4 regions of the Arabiibacter massiliensis genome follow, and region 1 is predicted to be linked to each of the others. Evidence: predicted binding sites of a transcription regulator. Region 1 holds the regulator's gene; each other region holds the start of a gene.
What was found. The regulator HrcA, encoded in region 1, represses chaperone genes, less so after heat shock. The targets are predictions, from matches to a motif close to TNTTAGCANNCNNNNNNNNNGNNTGCTAANA.
Positions count from the first base shown of each region.

Region 2: FX134_RS05835 (ATP-dependent Clp protease ATP-binding subunit) is a predicted target of HrcA. The motif match lies at 2,300-2,330, and genes of this name have one in related genera.
Region 3: htpG (molecular chaperone HtpG) is a predicted target of HrcA. The motif match lies at 2,464-2,494, and genes of this name have one in related genera.
Region 4: FX134_RS11000 (co-chaperone GroES) is a predicted target of HrcA. The motif match lies at 2,353-2,383, and genes of this name have one in related genera.

Region 1 is NZ_LR698996.1:503,397-508,221, reverse strand. It holds gene FX134_RS02165 (RsmE family RNA methyltransferase) at 1-652, opposite strand, end outside; gene dnaJ (molecular chaperone DnaJ) at 666-1,805, opposite strand; gene hrcA (heat-inducible transcriptional repressor HrcA) at 1,871-2,884, opposite strand; gene hemW (radical SAM family heme chaperone HemW) at 3,021-4,133, opposite strand; gene dusB (tRNA dihydrouridine synthase DusB) at 4,346-4,825, opposite strand, start outside.
Region 2 is NZ_LR698996.1:1,332,236-1,337,060, reverse strand. It holds gene lysS (lysine--tRNA ligase) at 1-937, shown strand, start outside; gene FX134_RS05840 (Abi family protein) at 1,022-1,915, opposite strand; gene FX134_RS05835 (ATP-dependent Clp protease ATP-binding subunit) at 2,374-4,825, shown strand, end outside.
Region 3 is NZ_LR698996.1:2,439,904-2,444,728, forward strand. It holds gene FX134_RS10420 (molybdopterin-containing oxidoreductase family protein) at 1-1,660, shown strand, start outside; gene cgr1 (cytochrome c-type protein Cgr1) at 1,670-2,281, shown strand; gene htpG (molecular chaperone HtpG) at 2,522-4,465, shown strand.
Region 4 is NZ_LR698996.1:2,589,327-2,594,151, forward strand. It holds gene FX134_RS10985 (FAD-dependent oxidoreductase) at 1-100, shown strand, start outside; gene FX134_RS10990 (sensor histidine kinase) at 298-1,521, shown strand; gene FX134_RS10995 (response regulator transcription factor) at 1,525-2,208, shown strand; gene FX134_RS11000 (co-chaperone GroES) at 2,464-2,751, shown strand; gene groL (chaperonin GroEL) at 2,794-4,428, shown strand.

The sequences.
Region 1 (4,825 bases):
CGAGGAGCGCGTCCACCTCGCGGGCCGCGAGGCCCCCTTCGGGCCCCACGACCACGGCCACGCGCGCGTCGGGCGGCGAACCTTCCAGGGCGTCCTCGATCCGCGCCGTGCCGGGGGCCTCCTCCCAGCACACGAGCACGGCGTCCGCGTCGGCGAGCAGCCCGCACGCCCGGGCGAGCGCCATCGGCTCGCGCACCTCGGGGATCGCCGGCTGCCCCGACTGCATGGCCGCGCTCTTCGCGATGGCGCGCCAGCGCTCGGCCTTCGCGACCCCCTTCTTGGCATCGAGCCTCACCACGGAGCGCTCGCACGAAAGCGGCAGGAACTCGGCCACGCCCAGCTCGGTTGCGTGGCGGATGACCGTCTCCATCTTGTCGCCCTTGGCGAGGCCCTGCACGAGCACGACCGACGGGCGGGCCGCGGCGCGCTCGAGCCGCTGGGCGATGCGCACGTCGGGCAGCATGCCGTCGAACGAGACGACCTCGCACTCGAAGTAATCCCGCCCGGCGTCCACCACGGCCACGTGCTCGCCGGGCGCCAGGCGCAGCACGCGGGCGTGCTTGGCGTCGCCCGCGGAGAGGCGCAGGGAGAAGACCTCGCCCGGCTCATCGGCGAGCACCTGGTCGTCAAGGTAGAAATGAGGCAGGGACATGGGAGGCTCGCCGCTAGTTGAAGGCGTCGCGCAGCTTCTGCAGCGGCGAGCGCTCGTCGGCCACGTCCTCGCCCATCTCCTGGGCCAGCTGCTCCAGAAGCTCGCGCTGCTTCTTCGTCACCTTCTTGGGCACCACCACGTTCACGTGCACGAACATGTCGCCGCGCGACTCGCTGCGGAACTTCGGCATGCCGTAGCCCTTCACGCGCACCACCTGCTCGTTCTGGCAGCCCTCGGGGATGCGCACCTGCACCTTCTCGTCGGCGAAGATGCCGTCGATCTCGATCTCGGCGCCGAGGGCGGCCTGGACGATGGAGATGTTCGCGCGCGCGTGCAGGTTGTCGCCGTCGCGCTCGAAGAACTCGTGGGGCTGGATGCGCACCGTGACGATGAGGTCGCCCGGGCGCGCGCCGTGCATGCCGGCCTCGCCGAAGCCGGAAAGGCGCAGCTGCTGGGAGTCGCGGATGCCCACCGGCACCTCCACGGTGACGCGCTGGCGGTCGGGCACGCGGCCCTGGCCCTCGCATTCCGGGCACGGGTTCTCGATGGTGCGCCCGGTACCGCCGCAAGCCTTGCAGGTGGCGGACGTCTGCATGTCGCCGAGGAAGGTGTGCTGGATGGTGACCACGCGGCCCTGGCCATGGCACTCGGGGCAGGTGATCTCGCGGCCGTCGGGGCCGAGGCCGGTTCCGTCGCAGTCGGGGCACGGCGCCAGGCGGTCGTAGACGATCTCCTTCTTGGCGCCCGCGGCCACCTCCTCGAGCGTGAGGCGCAGGCCCACGCCCATGTCGCGGCCCTCGCGGCGCTGCGGGGCGCGCCCGCCGGCCGCGCCGCCGAAGAACGAGCTGAAGATGTCGCCCATGCCGAAGCCGCCGCCGAACAGGTCCTCGAAGTCGACGTAGCCGCCGCCCCCGTAGGGGCTTCCGCTGCCCGCCGCGCCGGGGATGGTGCCGAAGCGGTCGTACTGGGCGCGCTTCGTCGCGTCGCTCAGCACGTCGTAGGCCTCGTTGAGCTCCTTGAACTGGTCCTCGGCGTCAGGCGCCTTGTTCACGTCGGGATGCAGCTCGCGCGCCCGCCGGCGGAACGCCTTCTTGATCTCCTCTTCGGTCGCCTCTCGGGAAACTCCCAGAACTTCGTACAGGTCCCTGGCCATCTGCGATTATTACCTTTCCTCCAAGGGCGCGCGGCACGCTTCGCCGCCGCCCGTGCTCTCGGTTCCTACACATCCTCGAGCGCCGCGCTCGCGATGCGCACCGCCCGGATGACTTTCGAATAATCCATGCGCGTGGGCCCGACGACGGCCACCACGCCCGCCGACGCGCCGCGCCCGTAGCGGCTGGCCACCACCGACACGCCCGACAGCGCCGCCGCGTCGTTCTCGCGGCCGATGCGCACGCTCGGCACGCCCGCGCCCTGCGTCGCCGCGTCGTCGAGGATGTGCAGGAGCACGGTGTCGTCCTCGAGCACGCGCATGACGGGCAGGAGCGCCTCGGCCTGGCTGAACTCGGGCTTCGTAAGCAGCGAGCTCACCCCCAGCCGGTGCGCGCGCGACAGCTCGCTCTCCTGCAGGCACGACAGCACCTCGTCGAGCGCCATGCGCACGAGCGGGTCGCGGAACGCCTCCATCATGCCCTGCCCCAGGCCGTCCTCGATATCCTGCAGCGACTTGCCGTTGAACACCTCGCCGAGGAAGCGCTGCACGCGCGCCAGGTCGTCGGGGGACACCTCGTCGGCGAACTCCATCTGGCGGTTGAACACCTGGCCGTCCTCGGTGACGAGCACGACGAGCGCCCGATGCGGCGCGAGCGAGATGAGCGAGAGCTGCTTGATGTGCAGGTTGAGCACCGAGGGCGCCAGCACGATGGACAGGCAGTCCGTGAGGCGCGTGAGGGCCGAGGACGTCTGCTCCAGAAGCGCGTCGAGCTCGCTCGCGCTGCGGCGCAGCTCGTCCACGACGGGACGGTAGCGCTCGTCGTCGGCCGCGAGGTCGGTGGCCAGCAGGTTGTCGACGAAGGCGCGGTAGCCGAAGTCGGTGGGGACGCGGCCCGCGGAGGTGTGGGGCTGCGCGATGTAGCCGCCGTCCTCGAGCACCGACAGCTCGTTGCGCACCGTGGCCGGGCTCACGCCCAGCTGGTAGCGCTCCGTCAGCGTGCGCGAGCCCACCGGCAGAGCGCGCGCGACGTACTCTTCGATGAGGGCCGCGAGCACCCTCTGCCTTCGATCTGAAAGCACGCCTCTCCACCTTCCTCTTTCACTTGACCGTTCCGCCAACGCACCATTCTAGCAGCCGGCGCAAGAGAGTGCTAAAAAACCTGGAAGATTCTCTGAAATGTCCCAAAAGACGGCAGGGATGACAACCGGGGCATTATCATGGAGCGAGGTCGAGGAGGCGGCCGTAGAGGTCGTTGCCGCAGAGCCAGCCGCGCTCGGTGGGCCTCCAGCGGCCGTCCTCGTGCACGACGAGGCCCTGCTCCGCGAGCTCGGCGAAGGCCTGCGTCGCCCCGAGGCCGAGCGCATCGGCGCGCTCTGCCTGCGCGTCGGGCACGCCGCGCGACATGCGCATGCCCAGCATGAGGTCCTCGGCGGCCATCTGGCGTGCGTCGAGGTCGTCGGTCACCTCGCCGTCCTGCATGCGCATACGGCGGCTCGCGTTCTGCGTCATCGTGGCGGCCGAGCGCCCGAGGCCGAGGTAGGGCACGCCCGTCCAGTACGCGGTGTTGTGCCTGCTCTCGAAGCCGGGCCGCGCGTAGCTCGCCACCTCGTAGCGCGTGAAGCCCGCCGCGCCCAGCACGCGCGCGGCCGCTTCCATGTGCGCGGCTTCCACGTCGTCGTCGGGCTCGTCCAGCTCGCCGGCGAGCACCGCCGCGTCGAAGGGCGTGTGCGGCTCTATGGTCAGCGGGTACACGCTCACGTGCGTCGCGCCGAGTGAGACGGCCTCGCGCACGCTCGCCTCGAAGCTGGCCTCCGACTGCCCGGGGATACCGCACATGAGATCCACGCTCACGTTCTCGAAGCGGGTCCGCGCGGCCTCGATGGCGCGCCGGGCCGCATCCGCGTCATGAGCGCGGCTGAGCACGCGCAGCACCTCGTCGTCGAAGCTCTGCACGCCGATGGACAGGCGGTTCACCCCGAGCGCCCAGATGTCGCGCACCATGCGCTCGTCGAGGCTCTCCGGATTGGCCTCCATCGTGCACTCCACCTCGGGCGTAAGATGCATCGAAAGCGAGAGCGTATAGAGGAGCATCGAGAGCCGAGAGAGCCCCACATGCGAAGGCGTGCCCCCGCCGATATACACCGTCTCGATGGCGCCGAGCTCCCCCTCCTTCGCCTTGCGGCGGATCTGCAGGCAGAGGTCCTCCACGTACGCGTCGATCTCCGGCGAGCCAGCCGGCACCGCCGCCGTCGCGAAGTCGCAGTAAGCGCACCGCTTCACGCAGAACGGCACGTGCAAGTAAAGAGCCTTGTACGGATCGTGGGGCATGCTACAGGTCCCCCCCCCCTCCCCCAGCCGAGGCTTCCGGGAGCCTCCCCCGCCGGGAGAATAGTGCGGTTGTTTTAGACGGATCCTTCGACTCGCTCCGCTCGCTCAGGATGACGAAGAACGCAGCGTGAGGAGGGATCGGCGGGCATGCCGCGCGCAGTTCCGCAGCGAAGCGAGGACTGTCTGAGCACGGCGTGCCCGCCGATCCCTCCTCACGCGGACGGCCCTCCATAATCCAGCAGCTCGTCGAAGACGCGGTCGAAGTCCTCCACCGAGACGCAGGCGTTGATCTTCGCGCGGGCCGCCGAGGCTCCTGGAAGGCCGGCCATGTACCACATGGCGTGCTTGCGCATGCGCACGATGTTCTTCCCCTCGCGCTCGGCGAGCAGCCGCGCATGGCGGCGGGCCATGGCGATGCGCTCCTCCACGGCGGGCGCCGCCGGCTCGGGTTCGCCCGCAAGCGCGGCCTTGGCCTGCGCGAACACCCAGGGATTGCCCTCGGCACCGCGCGCGATCATCACGGCGTCGCAGCCCGTGCGCTCGATCATCGCAACGGCGTCGGCACCCGTCCGCACGTCGCCGTTGCCCACCACCGGCACGCTCACGGCCTGCTTCACCCGCGCGATCACGCTCCAGTCGGCGCTGCCCCGGTAGAGCTGCTCGGCGTACCTCCCGTGCACGGCGACGGCGCA
Region 2 (4,825 bases), 830 kb from region 1:
CGAGGACGTGAGCTTCGCGCGCACCCGCGAGGAGCTGGTGGCCATCCTTGAGAAGCACGGCGGGCACGCGGACGACGCGTGGGGCAAGGGCAAGCTCATCGCCGAGATATTCGAGGCCGTTGCCGAGGAGAAGCTCATCCAGCCCACGTTCGTGACCGAGCACCCCTTGGAGGTGTCGCCGCTCGCCAAGAAGAAGGCGGGCGATCCGAACCTCACCGAGCGCTTCGAGCTGTTCATCTGCGGACATGAGTACGCCAACGCCTTCGGCGAGCTGAACGACCCGGTCGATCAGGCCGAGCGCTTCCGCGCACAGGTGGAGGCGAAGGACCTGGGCGACGACGAGGCCATGGGCTACGACGACGACTACGTGCGCGCGCTCGAGTACGGCATGCCCCCGGCGGGCGGCTGCGGCATCGGCATTGACCGCTTGGTCATGCTGCTCACCGACGCGCCGTCCATCCGCGACGTGCTGCTTTTTCCCCACATGCGCGACGAGGTTCCGGCGGGCGGGCGGCCGCGCGCCGCGGCCGCCGAGGCGAGCGCTCCCGCAGCCGCGCCCGTCGACTTCTCGAAGGTGGTCGTCGAGCCCCTATTCGCCGACGAGGTGGACTTCGACACGTTCAGCAAGTCGGACTTCCGCGTCGTGAAGGTGAAGGAGTGCGTCGCCGTGCCGAAGTCCAAGAAGCTCCTGCAGTTCACGCTCGACGACGGCACGGGCACCGAGCGCGTCATCCTGTCGGGCATCCACGCGTACTACGAGCCGGAGGAGCTGGCAGGCCGCACGCTCATCGCCATCACCAACCTTCCGCCGCGCAAGATGATGGGCGTGGACTCCTGCGGCATGCTGCTCTCGGCCATCCACGAGGAGGAGGGCGAGGAGCGCCTGAACCTGCTCATGGTGGACGACCGCATCCCCGCCGGCGCGAAGCTCTACTAGCGCCCAAGCGCCATACGATCCCCAAGAAGGCCGCCCGCGCACCCCGCCGGGCGGCCTTCTCGCATAGCGATCTTTCTCGCAAGCCTAACCTGCCGTTTTTATCCCCATGCCATCGAGGATTCCGCTTATCCGCTTCCTCCCCTTTGAATAATCGTTGATGAGTCTGAGCACTCCGCTGCGCATATTTTGCACGTCGCTTTTGGGTAGCACCACCGCAAGCGACTCAAGCATGTCGGCATAGCCGATGTCTCTCACCGGGCCGACTTTGGCGCAAAACAGCCTTTCGTCGTGTGCGCAGATATTGCGAAAGTCGACGAGGGCGCGGAGGGTTAGCCTCATCCGTTTCGGATTCAGCTGCTCGCTGCCGCCTCGCAACTTTACTATTCTCCGACATATCTCGTTTTGCACGCTGCGTTTTTGCAGGTTGAAAAAGTAGGAAATGTTGCCGAATGTGAGGTCGTTCGCGAGCACCCATAAGGGGACGTCGCCATGCTTGTCCCGGTAATGCTGGATGAAGTCCTTGCATTTCGAGTCGGTGTAAGCTTTCCTGTTCAGCTTGCTGACGAAAGCGGGGAGGTCTTCGACGAACCTCCTCTTGCCAAGCATGTACTCGTCCCTCGCTGTGTAGTTGTCCATGTCGAGGTAGGATCTTGGCTCGGGAAACCTCTCGCAGAAGGTGTACACCGATACCGTCTTGATGAGCGATTCGGCTTTGATCAGGTTATGGAACGTGTACTCTCGGAGCGCCCTGTCAAACAAGAACAGTTCGTATACATCGCTGAAGCAGGTTTCCTGCAAAAACATCTCATGGCTACATGCTGAAGACTTCTCCTTGTCGATGAAGAACTCCTTGTATCCATTCACCACTGAATAGTAGTTTTCGGACAGCAGAACGTCGTAGGCTGAGTCCTCGACGAGCAACCCGCGGGATCGGAGAATCTCGATCTGCTGATCAATTGTTTTGAATGGTTTCGCCATACAGTACCCCGCCCCTCGAAAAATGAGAAAGGGCCGCCCGCCATTGGCAGGTGACCCTTCTCAGTCTCGGACTCCGTAGAGCACCCGAGCCGTTTCACTGCCACTACTGTACTTCTCGCAACCCTTCTCGTCAATCATGCAGACAGCAATAATACATTTGAAAAAAGGCGATGCCGCCACCTGGGCTCCGATGGCGGCCGTGCGCGAACGGCTTTCGCGCTTGCTCCTCATCAGACTGCCGTCGATCTTTTCAACTCCGCGTCGGAAATGAGCACTTTCGGAGGCATCGGGGGGATCGGGCGAGCATCAAGGGAGGTCGTGATACGATGGATTCTGCCGCAGCGCGGCTGCGAGTTATGGAGCGAGCGTGTGCGGCGGGCAACGCGTTGGCACTCTCTTGACGAGAGTGCTAGCATGTACTACGAAACACAGAAGCTCCGCGAGAATCGAGGCTTTACATGTCATTCGAGAAGTTCACCGACAAGGCCCGCAAGGTCCTTGTCTTAGCCCAAGACGAAGCGCGTTCCCTGCACCAGCCCTACGTGGGCACCGAGCACATCCTGCTCGGCCTCATCCAGGAGAAGGACGGCCTGGCCGCCCAGGCGCTCGACCGCAGGGGCGTGAAGTACGACGCCGTGGTGCAGGCCATCCGCCAGGTGGTGGCCATCGATGAGGACACCGACGTGTCCGGCCACCTGTCGTTCACCCCCCGCGTGAAGCGTGTGCTGGAGAACAGCCTGCGCGAGGCCATGCAGATGGGCCAATCCTACATCTCCACCGAGCATCTGCTGCTCGGCATCGTGCGCGAGGGCGACGGCACGGCGCTCGAGGTGCTCACGCGCCTGGGCGTCTCCGGCGACGATATCCGCAGCGCGCTCAACGACCTCGTGGGCCAGAGCCCGGTGTACGCCGGCCGCAACGCCTTCGACCCCAACGGCCAGGGCTCCGACAGCGTGCTGAAGGAGTTCGGCACCGACCTCACGCGCAAGGCGCGCGACGGCAAGCTCGACCCGGTCATCGGCCGCGCGGGCGAGATCGAGCGCGTCATGCAGGTGCTCAGCCGCCGCCAGAAGAACAACCCGCTCCTGATCGGCGAGCCGGGCGTGGGCAAGACCGCCGTGGCCGAGGGCCTGGCGCAGCTCATCGTGTCCAACCAGGTGCCCGACATCCTGCGCGGCAAGCGCCTGTTCACGCTCGACGTGAGCGCGCTCGTGGCCGGCTCCAAGTACCGCGGCGAGTTCGAGGAGCGTCTGAAGAAGTGCATCAAGGAGGTCATGGACGCGGGCGACATCATCCTGTTCATCGACGAGATGCATACGCTCATCGGCGCGGGCTCGGCCGAAGGCTCCATCGACGCGGCCGCCATCCTGAAGCCGCCGCTGTCGCGCGGCGAGATCCAGGTGATCGGCGCCACCACCATCGACGAATACCGCAAGCACCTCGAGAAAGACTCCGCGCTCGAGCGCCGCTTCCAGCCCATCACCGTGGGCGAGCCCAACGAGGAGCAGGCCATGCGCATCCTCGAGGGCCTGCGCGACCGCTACGAGGCGCACCACCAGGTGCACTTCACCGACGACGCGCTCCAGGCGGCCGTGAACCTGTCGAGCCGCTACATCCAGGACCGCTTCCTGCCCGACAAGGCCATCGACGTGCTCGACGAGGCCGGCGCCCGCATGCGCATCCGCAACATGACGCTGCCCAAAGAGCTGCGCGAGCTCGATGACGAGCTGCGCCGTTTGCGCGGCGAGAAGGACACGGCCATCGCCGCGCAGGACTTCGAGCGCGCCGCCCAGCTGCGCGACGAGGAGTCCGAGCTGAAGAAGAAGCGCGAGGAGGCCGAGAAGAAGTGGGAGGAGGACGCCCAGAAGTCCGTGCACCAGGTGACCATGCAGGACATCGCCGACGTGGTGTCCATGTCCACGGGCGTGCCCGTATCCAACCTCACCGAGGCCGAGACCGAGAAGCTCCTTCGCATGGAGGCCGTGCTGCATGAGCGCGTGATCGGCCAGGAGGAGGCAGTCACCGCGCTCTCGAAGGCCATCCGCCGCTCGCGAAGCGGCCTCAAGGACCCGAAGCGCCCCGCCGGCTCGTTCATCTTCCTGGGCCCCTCGGGCGTGGGCAAGACCGAGCTTTCCAAGGCGCTCGCCGAGTTCCTGTTCAACAGTGAGGACGCGCTGCTGTCGTTCGACATGTCGGAGTACATGGAGAAGCACAGCGTGTCGCGCCTGGTGGGCAGCCCCCCGGGCTACGTGGGCTTTGACGAGGGCGGCCAGCTGACGAAGGCCGTGCGCCAGCGCCCCTACTCGGTGGTGCTGTTCGACGAGATCGAGAAGGCGCACCCCGACGTGTTCAACATCCTGCTCCAGATCCTGGAGGAGGGCCGCTTGACCGACGCGCAGGGCCGCACGGTGGACTTCCGCAACACGGTCATCATCATGACGTCGAACGTGGGCGCGCGCGAGATCGCGCAGCCGACGACGCTGGGCTTCTCCACCGAGGAGCACGCGGGCCTCTCCGACAAGGAGATCAAGAGCCGCGTCATGGCCGAGATGAAGAAGCTGTTCAGGCCCGAGTTCCTGAACCGCATCGACGAGATCATCGTGTTCAAGAGCTTAAACGACCAGCAGATCGCCGAGATCGTCAAGCTCATGGTGGCAGATTTGCGCGAGCGTTTGATCGAGCAGAACATGTCCATCAACCTGACCGAGGCGGCGTGCAAGCTCGTTGCCAAGGAGGGCACCGACGCCACCTACGGCGCGCGTCCTTTGCGTCGCGCCATCCAGCGTTTGCTGGAGGATCCGCTGTCGGAGGAGATCCTCGAGGGCAAGTGGACGAGCGGATCGATCATCGACGTGGACGCGGTGGATGGCGAGCTCGTGTTCACCCAGGGCTCGGGCGCCATCCCCGAGC
Region 3 (4,825 bases), 1.9 Mb from region 1:
GGTGTTCGGCGCGCAGACGATGGGCGCGAACCCCACCGACGCCTCCAAGTCGTGCCTCATCTGGTCGCTCAATCCCGCGTGGTCGCTGCCCAACCGCTTCGGCAAGCTGATGAACGCAAAGGAGAAGGGCTGCAAGTTCATCGTGGTGGACCCGCGCGTCACGCCCACGGTGACGGGCCTAGCCGACATCCACCTGCAGCTGCGTCCCGGCACGGATGGCGCGCTGGCGCTGGGCATCGCGCACGTCATGCTGCGCGACGGCTACTACGACGAGGACTTCTGCGCCAACTGGACGCACGGCTTCGATGAGTTCAAGGAGTACGTGCAGCAGTTCACGCCCGAGAAGGTGGCCGAGATTACCTGGGTGCCGGCCGAGAAGATAGAGGCGGCGGCGAAGCTGTGGGGCCAGGAGACGCCCGGCTCGTTCATCACGAGCGCGAGCCCGCAAGTGCACCACACCAATGCCGGCAACAACATGCGCGCCATCGCGTCGCTCGTGGCACTGGCCGGCAACGTGGACGTGGCCGGCGGCTTGCAGATAGCGCCCGGGCTGCCGTTCGACCTGTTCGCCAGCACGGCCGGCTTCAACCGCGAGGACATCTATGACGCGGAGCTGGCCGACAAGCGCTACGACCTGCAGGACTTCCCCGTGTGGACGAGATTCGTCAAGCAGATGCAGACGAACCGCTTCCCCGAATATGTGGACGAGGGCAAGATCAAGGCCATGGTGATGTTCGGCGGTAACGCCATGATGTGGCCTCAGAGCCACCTGTACCAGGAGGCTATCGGCAAGCTGGACTTCGTCTGCGCGGCCGACTACTACATTCGCCCCTGGACGCACGACTACGTGGACATCATCCTGCCCGCCGCCATGTGCTACGAGCGCATGGCTCCGCTCGCGGTGTTCGGACGCAAGATCTACCTGCGCGAGCCGGTGGTGGAGCCGCGCGGCGAGGCGCGTGAGGACTGGCAGGTGGCCATGGAGCTGGGCAGTCGCCTGGGTTACGCGGAGGAGTGCTTCAACGGCAGCGTGGAGGAAGCTCTGGCCGAGGTGCTGCGCACGTCGGGGCTGGAGGTGACCATGCAGGATCTGCGCGACAATCCCGACGGCTACACGGTGCCGGGTGGCGCGCCTTACGAGCCAAAGAAGTACGAGACGGGCAAGATCCGCAAGGACGGCCAGCCTGGTTTCAACACGCCCAGCGGCAAGATAGAGCTGGTGTCCGAGATCATGATAGAGTGCGGCTTGGAGGGCCTGCCGGAATACAACGAGCCGGTGAGCAGCCCCATCAGCACGCCCGACCTGGCGAAGGACTATCCGCTCATCCTGAACACGGGTTCGCGCGTGCCCATGTACTCGCACTCGAAGCTGCGCGACTGCCCCTGGCTCAACCAGTTCATGCCCGAGCCCATCGTGCGGCTGCATCCCAAGACGGCCGCCGAGCGCGGACTGGAGGACGGCGAGCAGGTGCGCGTGTTCAACCACCTGGGCGAGATACAGGTGAAGCTGGAGGTGACGAACCTCGTGCTGCCAGGCGTGGTGGACATCTTCCACGGATGGGAGAAGGCCAACGTGAACAAGCTTACCGAGCGCGAGTTCGACCATGTGACGGGCTACCCGCCGTTCAAGTCCGGCTTGTGCCAGGTCGAACGAGCGTAGGGGGCCGCCATGAAAGCGAAGAAATGGCCCCTGGTGGCGGGTGTGGTGGCGCTCGTCCTAGTGGTGGCCGGGATGGGGTTCTGGGTGTGGCACGAGCAGCCGAGCTTCTGCGGCGCCATCTGCCATACGCCCATGGACCCGTATGTTGAAACCTACGAGCAGCCGCTCGGCCAGGCGGGCGTTGACAAGTGGGGCAACGAGGTGGCGGACACGTCCAGCATGCTGGCGGTGGCACATCGGGCTTCGGGCAAGACCTGCCTCGACTGCCACGTGCCCACGCTGGGCGAGCAGGTGACGGAGGGCGCGGCCTGGGTGACGGGCGGCTACGGCGTGCCCCTTGCCGAGGCGACGCTGGCCGACTTGACAGCGGCGCGCGGGCTCTCGCCCGACGAGTTCTGCCTGAATGAGGCCTGCCACAACCTTACGCGCGACGATCTGGCGAAGGTGACGGCCGACCAGCCGCGCAACCCGCACCTGCCCTATCACGGCGATATCTCGTGCGACTCGTGCCACAAGGCGCATCGCGCGTCGGTGAACTACTGCACCACCTGCCACGATGACGCCGTGACGCCCGCCGGTTGGCTGACTGCGAAGGAAAACGCGCAGCTGCCCGCAGCGTAGGACCCGCGCACCCCCTCCCTCCCTCGCGCGGGAAGGCGGCCGCCCGGCTATCGTGCCGGGCGGCCGCCTGCGGTTTTCGGAGCGAAAATGGCACCGAGAGCAAACGAGCACCCGTCCCGTTGCCATTTCTGCAAAGGCTGTGCGGGTTTCTTGACATCGGGCGGGCTCGTACTACAATCACGTGTTAGCAGTCTCAGCCTGCGAGTGCTAAAACAGGATTGAAAGGGAGCGACGCGAACCATGCGCAAGTTCAAAACCGAGAGCAAGAAGCTGCTCGACCTCATGATCAACTCCATCTACACCAACCGCGAGATCTTCCTGCGCGAGCTCATCTCCAACGCCTCCGACGCGGTGGACAAGCTCTACTTCAAAAGCCTCACCGACAAGGACATCCAGCTGGCCAAAGACGAGCTGGCCATCCGCGTGAGCTTCGACAAGGACGCGCGCACCGTCACGGTCAGCGACAGCGGCATCGGCATGACGAAGGACGAGCTCGACCGCAACCTGGGCACCATCGCGCACTCCGACAGCATGGCGTTCAAGCTGGACAACGCCGAGGCCCAAGGCGACGACGTGGACATCATCGGCCAGTTCGGCGTGGGCTTCTACAGCTCGTTCATGGTGGCGAAGAGCGTACGCGTGGTGTCGCGCGCCTACGGCAGCGACGAGGCCTGGGCCTGGGAAAGCGACGGCGTGGAGGGCTACAGCATCGAGGCGGCCGAGCGCGAGGGCCACGGCACCGACGTCATCCTCACGCTCAAGGACAACGAGGGCGACGAGAGCTACGACACCTTCCTTTCCGAATATGGCCTGAAAAACCTCATCAAGCGCTACAGCAACTACGTACGCTACCCCGTGCAGATGGAGGTGTCGAAGAGCCGCGAGAAGCCGCGCCCCGAGGACGCCGACGACGACTACACGCCCGAGTACGAAAGCTACACCGAGCTCGACACCATCAACTCGATGATCCCCATCTGGAAGCGCAGCAAATCCGAGGTCACCGACGAGGAGTACCACGAGTTCTACAAGACCGACTTCCACGACTTTGCCGACCCCGCGCGCACGTTCAGCATCCACGCCGAGGGCGCGCTCTCCTACGACGCGTTGCTGTTCGTGCCCAGCCGCGCGCCGTACGACCTGTACAGCAAGGACTTCAAGAAGGGCCTGGCGCTGTACAGCTCCAACGTGCTCATCATGGAGAAGTGCGAGGAGCTGCTGCCCGACCACTACAACTTCGTGCGCGGCGTGGTGGACAGCCAGGATTTGCAGCTGAACATCAGCCGCGAGACGCTGCAGCACAACAGCCAGCTGCGCGCCATCGCCAAGAAGGTGGAGAAGAAAGTCACGTCCGAGCTGAAGAAGATGCGCGACAACGACCGCGAGGAATACGAGCGCTTCTTCGAGAACTTCGGCCGCGGGCTGGAGTACGGCATCTACTCGAGCTACGGCATGCTGAAGGACGAGCTGGCCGAGCTGCTGCTGTTTTACTCCGCCAAGCAGGAGAAGCTGGTCACGCTGGACGAGTACCTGGCCGCCATGCCGGAGGGCCAGAAGGCCATCTACTACGCCGCCGGCGAGAGCATCGAGCGCCTGGCCAAGATGCCCATCGTGAAGACGGTGCTGGCCAAGGGCTACGACGTGCTTCTGTGCACGCGCGACGTGGACGAGTTCTGCTTCCAGTCGATGATGACCTACGGCGCCGCGGCGGCCGGCGACGGCGAGGACGCGCCGGAGCCGTTCGAGCTGAAGAACGTGGCGTCGGGCGACCTCGATCTGGCCTCCGAGGAGGAGAAGAAGGAGGCCGAGGAGACGGCCAAGGAGAACGAGGGCCTGTTCGCGGCTTTGAAGGACGCGCTCGGCGACGCGGTGACCGACGTGACGGTGTCGTCGCGCCTGACCGATGCGCCGGCGTGCATCACGGCGGCCGGCCCCATCTCGCTGGAGATGGAGCGCATCATGGCGCAGATGCCCGACGGCGAGGACGGCCCCAAGTCCGAGCGCGTGCTGGAGCTGAACGTGAAGCACCCCGTGTTCGCCGCGCTGAAGGCCGCGCAGGAGGCGGGCGACGCCGACAAGGTGAAGCTGTACGCCACCATCCTGTACAACCAGGCGCTCATCGTGGAGGGCATGCCCATCGACGATCCGGTCGCCTACGCCAACGCGGTGACGAAGCTGATGGCGTAATTAGGGTGGGGCCCATTGTCATCCTGAGCGGAGCGCGCCAGCGCGAAGTCGAAGGATCCCCTGCGGTGCCAACCGGGAGTCTTTCGGCTATCGCCGCACGGGATCCTTCGGCTACGGCCTACGGCCTTCGCTCAGGATGACAGGGAAGAGCGTGTCGCGCTGACGCGCTCTTTTAGAGGGATCTTTCGACTCGCTTACGCTCGCTCAAGATGACGTGCTGGCTGCCTCGTCCTTCGTAGGGGCGGGCAAGCAGGTATGTCATCCCGAGCAGCGACCGAAGGGAGCGTAGTCGAAGGATCCTTCCAAAGCCGCGCGCCGTAAGGCGCGCCACTCTTCTTAAAGCACCGCCTGAGCGATTTG
Region 4 (4,825 bases), 2.1 Mb from region 1:
CCGCAACGTGTACACCATCAACATGCCCGGCACCGCCTTCGGCAACCAAGTGAACAGCGGCCGCGAAGCCGCCACCGCCGTGAAGGAGTATTTGGCATAAAAGGGGACAGTCCCCTTTTATGCCATTTTGAGGGTGACAAAGGGATATTGTCACGTTCCCCGGCGCGTCTGCAAGCCGCAAGCCTCCCGAGAACGTGACATTACCCCGGCCCTTTGTCACCCTGCCCCGTCCCTTTGTCTCACCCCTACACCCGATGGAGTATGGCGCGGGGCGGGCGGCTGGCTTAGTATGGGGGCATGGAAAACTTTCTGGTGAACAACCGGCCGATGACGGCGAAGGACTGGGCGGTGGACGTCGCGGTGACGGCCGTGGCGTTTCTGTTCGGCTGCGGGCAGCTCATGCTGGCGGCATCGAACATCGTCATCCCCGACCTCGCGCTGCGCCAGTACCTCGGCATGGTGAACGTCGTGCCCAATGTGCAGGTGTTCGTGGCGCTCGCCCTCACCACGCTGCCGCTCATCGTGCGGCGGCGCTACCCGTGGCCGGTGTTCGCCTTCTGCTTCGTCGCGTTCCTGAGTTTGCAGAACTCGTTCAGCGGCTTCTCGCTTACCATCGTCGGACCGGTGGTGGCGCTCTACACCATCGCCCACGAGCGCGGCCGCGCCGAGGCGGTCGTGGGGGCGGCCGTGGCCGTGATCGGGCTTTTGTTCGCCGACGCGCCCTCGCGCACGGCCAGCCTCGCGTTCTTCACGCGCTTCCAGAACATCGCGCTCGTGGTGGCCGCCGCGTTCGCCGGCTACGCCTACCGCGTGCACCGCGCCTACGTCCAGGCCGTGGAGGAGCGCGCCACCGAGGCCGAGCGCTCGCGCGAGGAGGAGGCCGCCCGTCGCGTGGAGGAGGAGCGCGTGCGCATCGCGCGCGAGGTGCACGACATCACGGCGCACTCGCTGTCGGCCGTGAGCATCCAGGCCGCGGCAGCCGAGCGGCTCATCGACCGCGACCCGGCGGCGGCCAAGGAGGCTATCGCCACGGTGCGCGCCACCGCGAAGGGCGCGCTCGATGACATCCGCAGCATGATCGGCGTGCTGCGCTGCGGCGACGAAGCGGAGACCTCGCCCACCGCCGGCACCGACCGGCTGGCCGACCTGGCTTCCTACCTGCGCGGCGCCGGCATCGACGCCGCGCTCGACGAGTCCTCCTACGATCGCGCGCGCGTGCCGGCGCACGTGGACATGGCGCTGTTCGGCATCGCCCGCGAGGCGGCTACCAACATCGTACGCCACGCGGGGGCGCGCTCGGCGGCCATCCGCGTCGCGCTCGAGGACGGCCAGGCGCGGCTCGTCGTGGAGGACGACGGGCGCGGCTGCGAGGGCGACGCGCTCCGCGCGGGCGGCGGCCACGGCATCGAGGGCATGGCCGAGCGCGTGCACCTGCTGGGCGGCGCGTTCTCGGCGGGCGCGAAGGCGGGCGGCGGGTTCCGCGTGGTGGCGAGCATCCCGGTGAGGGGAACGGAGGCGTAGCGGATGGAGAGCAAGGTGCGCGTGCTGGTGGCGGATGATCAGGACCTCGTGCGCAGCGGGTTCAAGCTCATCCTCATGTCCTACGACGGCATCGAGGTGGTCGGCGAGGCCCGCGACGGCGGGGAGGCCGTGGAGCTCGCGCGGCGGCTGCGTCCCGACGTGGTGCTCATGGACATCCGCATGCCGCGCATGAATGGCATCGAGGCCACGCGCGCCATCCGCGCCGACGCGGAGCTCGAGGGCGTGCGCGTGCTCATCCTCACGACGTTCGACCTGGACGAATACGTCTACGACGCGTTAGCCGCGGGCGCGAGCGGCTTTTTGCTGAAGGACGCCGAGCCCGACGAGATCGTGGCCGCCGTACGCGTGGTGGCGCAGGGCGACGCGCTCATCGAGCCCTCCATCACGCGCCGGCTCATCGAGACGTTCGTGGCCTCGCGCCCGGCCAGCCTGGCGGCCGGGCCGCGCACGGGCTCGTTCGCCGCGCTCACCGACCGCGAGCGCGAGATCCTCGTGCTGGTGGCGCGCGGCCTGACGAACGAGGAGATAGGATCCGACCTGTTCATCTCGCCGGCCACGGTGAAAACCCACCTCGCGCGCATCATGGCGAAGCTCGACGCCCACGACCGCGCCCAGCTCGTGGTGCGCGCCTACGAGGGCGGCCTCGTGAAGCCGGGTCTGCGCTAAGCGCCGAGGGCGCGCGGGCTTCGCTCGGGGCCTCGTCGGCAATTGTGGCGATCGTTTGACGATTGCGTCAAATCTCAGCGATGGGCGCTCAGATTTCCTCGAAACCGCTTGCATTGGGGGGCGATGATGCTATGATTACGCAGTGCTTAGCACTCGTTACCACGGAGTGCTAGCAGTCACCACGAACGAGTGGTTAAATAGCAAACGTGCGATAACCAGTTTCGTACAATGGTCGGACGAAAGGAAGGCAGCGTTATGAATTTGAAACCTCTGGGTGATCGCGTCATCGTCAAGGCCGACGAGGCCGAGGAGACGACGGCTTCGGGCCTGTACCTGGCCACCGAGGCGAAGGAGAAGCCCCAGAGCGGCACCGTGCTGGCCGTGGGCGACGGCAAGACCGACAAGGACGGCAACCTGGTTCCCGTCCCGGTGAAGGTGGGCGACAAGGTCGTGTACGGCAAGTACGGCGGAACCGAGATCAACGTGGAGGGCGAGGACGTCCTCATCCTGCGTGCCGACGACCTGTACGCCGTGTTCGCCTAACCCCAACGTGCCGATTCCGCATTACGAAAGGAAGCATCCGCAATGGCTAAAGATATCAAGTTCGAGGCCGATGCCCGCAGCGCGCTCGCTGCCGGCGTGAGCAAGCTGGCCGACGCCGTGAAGGTGACGCTCGGCCCCAAGGGCCGCTACGTGGCGCTGGAGAAGTCCTACGGCGCGCCCGTCATCACCAACGACGGCGTGACCGTGGCCAAGGAAGTCGAGCTGGAGGATCCGGTCGAGAACATGGGCGCCCAGCTGGTGCGCGAGGTGGCCGTGAAGACGAATGACGTGGCCGGCGACGGCACCACCACCGCCACGCTGTTGGCCGACGTCATCGTGTCCGAGGGCCTGCGCAACGTGACCGCCGGCGCCGACGCGCTCGGCATCCGCCGCGGCATCCAGAAGGCCACCGACGCCATCGTCGAGGCCATCAAGAAGGACGCCACGCCGGTGTCCACGAAGGACCAGATCGCCAACGTCGGCACCATCTCCGCCGGCGACGCCGAGATCGGCAACGCCATCGCCGAGGCCATGAGCGCGGTGGGCAACGACGGTGCCATCTCCGTTGAGGAGAGCCAGACCTTCGGCCTGGAAATGGACATCGTGGAGGGCATGCAGTACGAGCGCGGCTACATCTCGCCGTACATGGCCACCGACATGGAGAAGATGGAGGCCGTGCTCAACGACCCCTACATCCTGCTCACCGACCAGAAGGTCACCAACATCCAGGACATGGTGCCGCTGCTGGAGGAGATCATGAAGTCCGGCCGCCCGCTGTTCATCGTCGCGGAAGACGTCGAGGGCGAGGCGCTGGCCACCATCCTGCTGAACAAGCTGCGCGGCACGTTCAACTGCGTGGCCATCAAGGCCCCCGGCTTCGGCGACCGCCGCAAGCGCATCCTCGAGGACATCGCGGCTGTCACGGGCGCGCAGGTGATCGACAAGGATTTCGGCATGACCATGGCCGATGCCCGCATCGACATGCTGGGCCATGCCAAGACGGTCAAGGTGACCAAGGACACCGCCCTCATCGTGGACGGTGCCGGCGACAAGAAGGCCATCGAGGACCGCATCCATCAGATCCGCGCCGAGCTCGAGCGCGTCGATTCCGACTTCGACCGCGAGAAGCTGCAGGAGCGCCTGGCGAAGCTGTCCGGCGGCGTGGCCGTGCTCAAGGTGGGCGCTGCCACCGAGTCCGAGCTCAAGGAGAAGAAGTCCCGCATCGAGGACGCCCTGCAGGCCACCCGCGCGGCTGTGGAAGAGGGCATCGTCGCCGGCGGCGGCGTGGCGCTCGTGGACGCGCTGCCCGCGCTCAAGAAGGTGAAGGCCGCCGACAAGGACGAGGAAGTGGGCGTTGCCATCATCCGCAAGGCGCTTGAGGCCCCGATGCGCGCCATCGCGCAGAACGCCGGCTTCGAGGGTAGCGTCGTGGTGGAGCACGTGAAGGGCATGAAGAAGGGCGAAGGCCTGAACTGCGCCAACGGCGAGTACGGCAACATGATCAAGATGGGCGTGAACGACCCGGTGAAGGTGACCCGCACGGCGCTGCAGTCCGCGGCTTCCGTGGCGGCCCTCATCCTCATCACCGAGGCCACCATCAACGAGATCCCCAAGGATCCCGATCCGGCGGCCCTGGCGGCCATGGCCGGTGGCGGCGGCATGGGCGGCATGATGTAAGCCTCGCGGCTTTCATCGCACGCATAAGAAAGCTTTTCGAGAGCGGGGCGGCCAGACGGTCGCCCCGCTCCGCGTTCGGGGATTCAGCTGCGCTGGGCGATCTCCTGGGGGGCGGCCGTGACGCCGTCCCGTCCCTTTGTCACGGGCCGTTCGCCGAAAGGGGAGGGCGGTCGCGGGGCGTTTTCGTCCGTTCGCGCGGGGGCTTCCCGTTCCGTTAGAAAAACAACGGATGCCGACCGCCCGTCCCGGTATAACGGGTGCAGCGAAAGCGCGCGACCCGATGCCGCCGCCCGCTTCGCGACCCGCCGCGCAGCGATCTCTCCTCCTCCCTGCTCGATGCCCAGCGAGTCGCGAAGCGGCGTTCGGCGACCCTCCCGGCCCCGCTTTTGCGCCTATC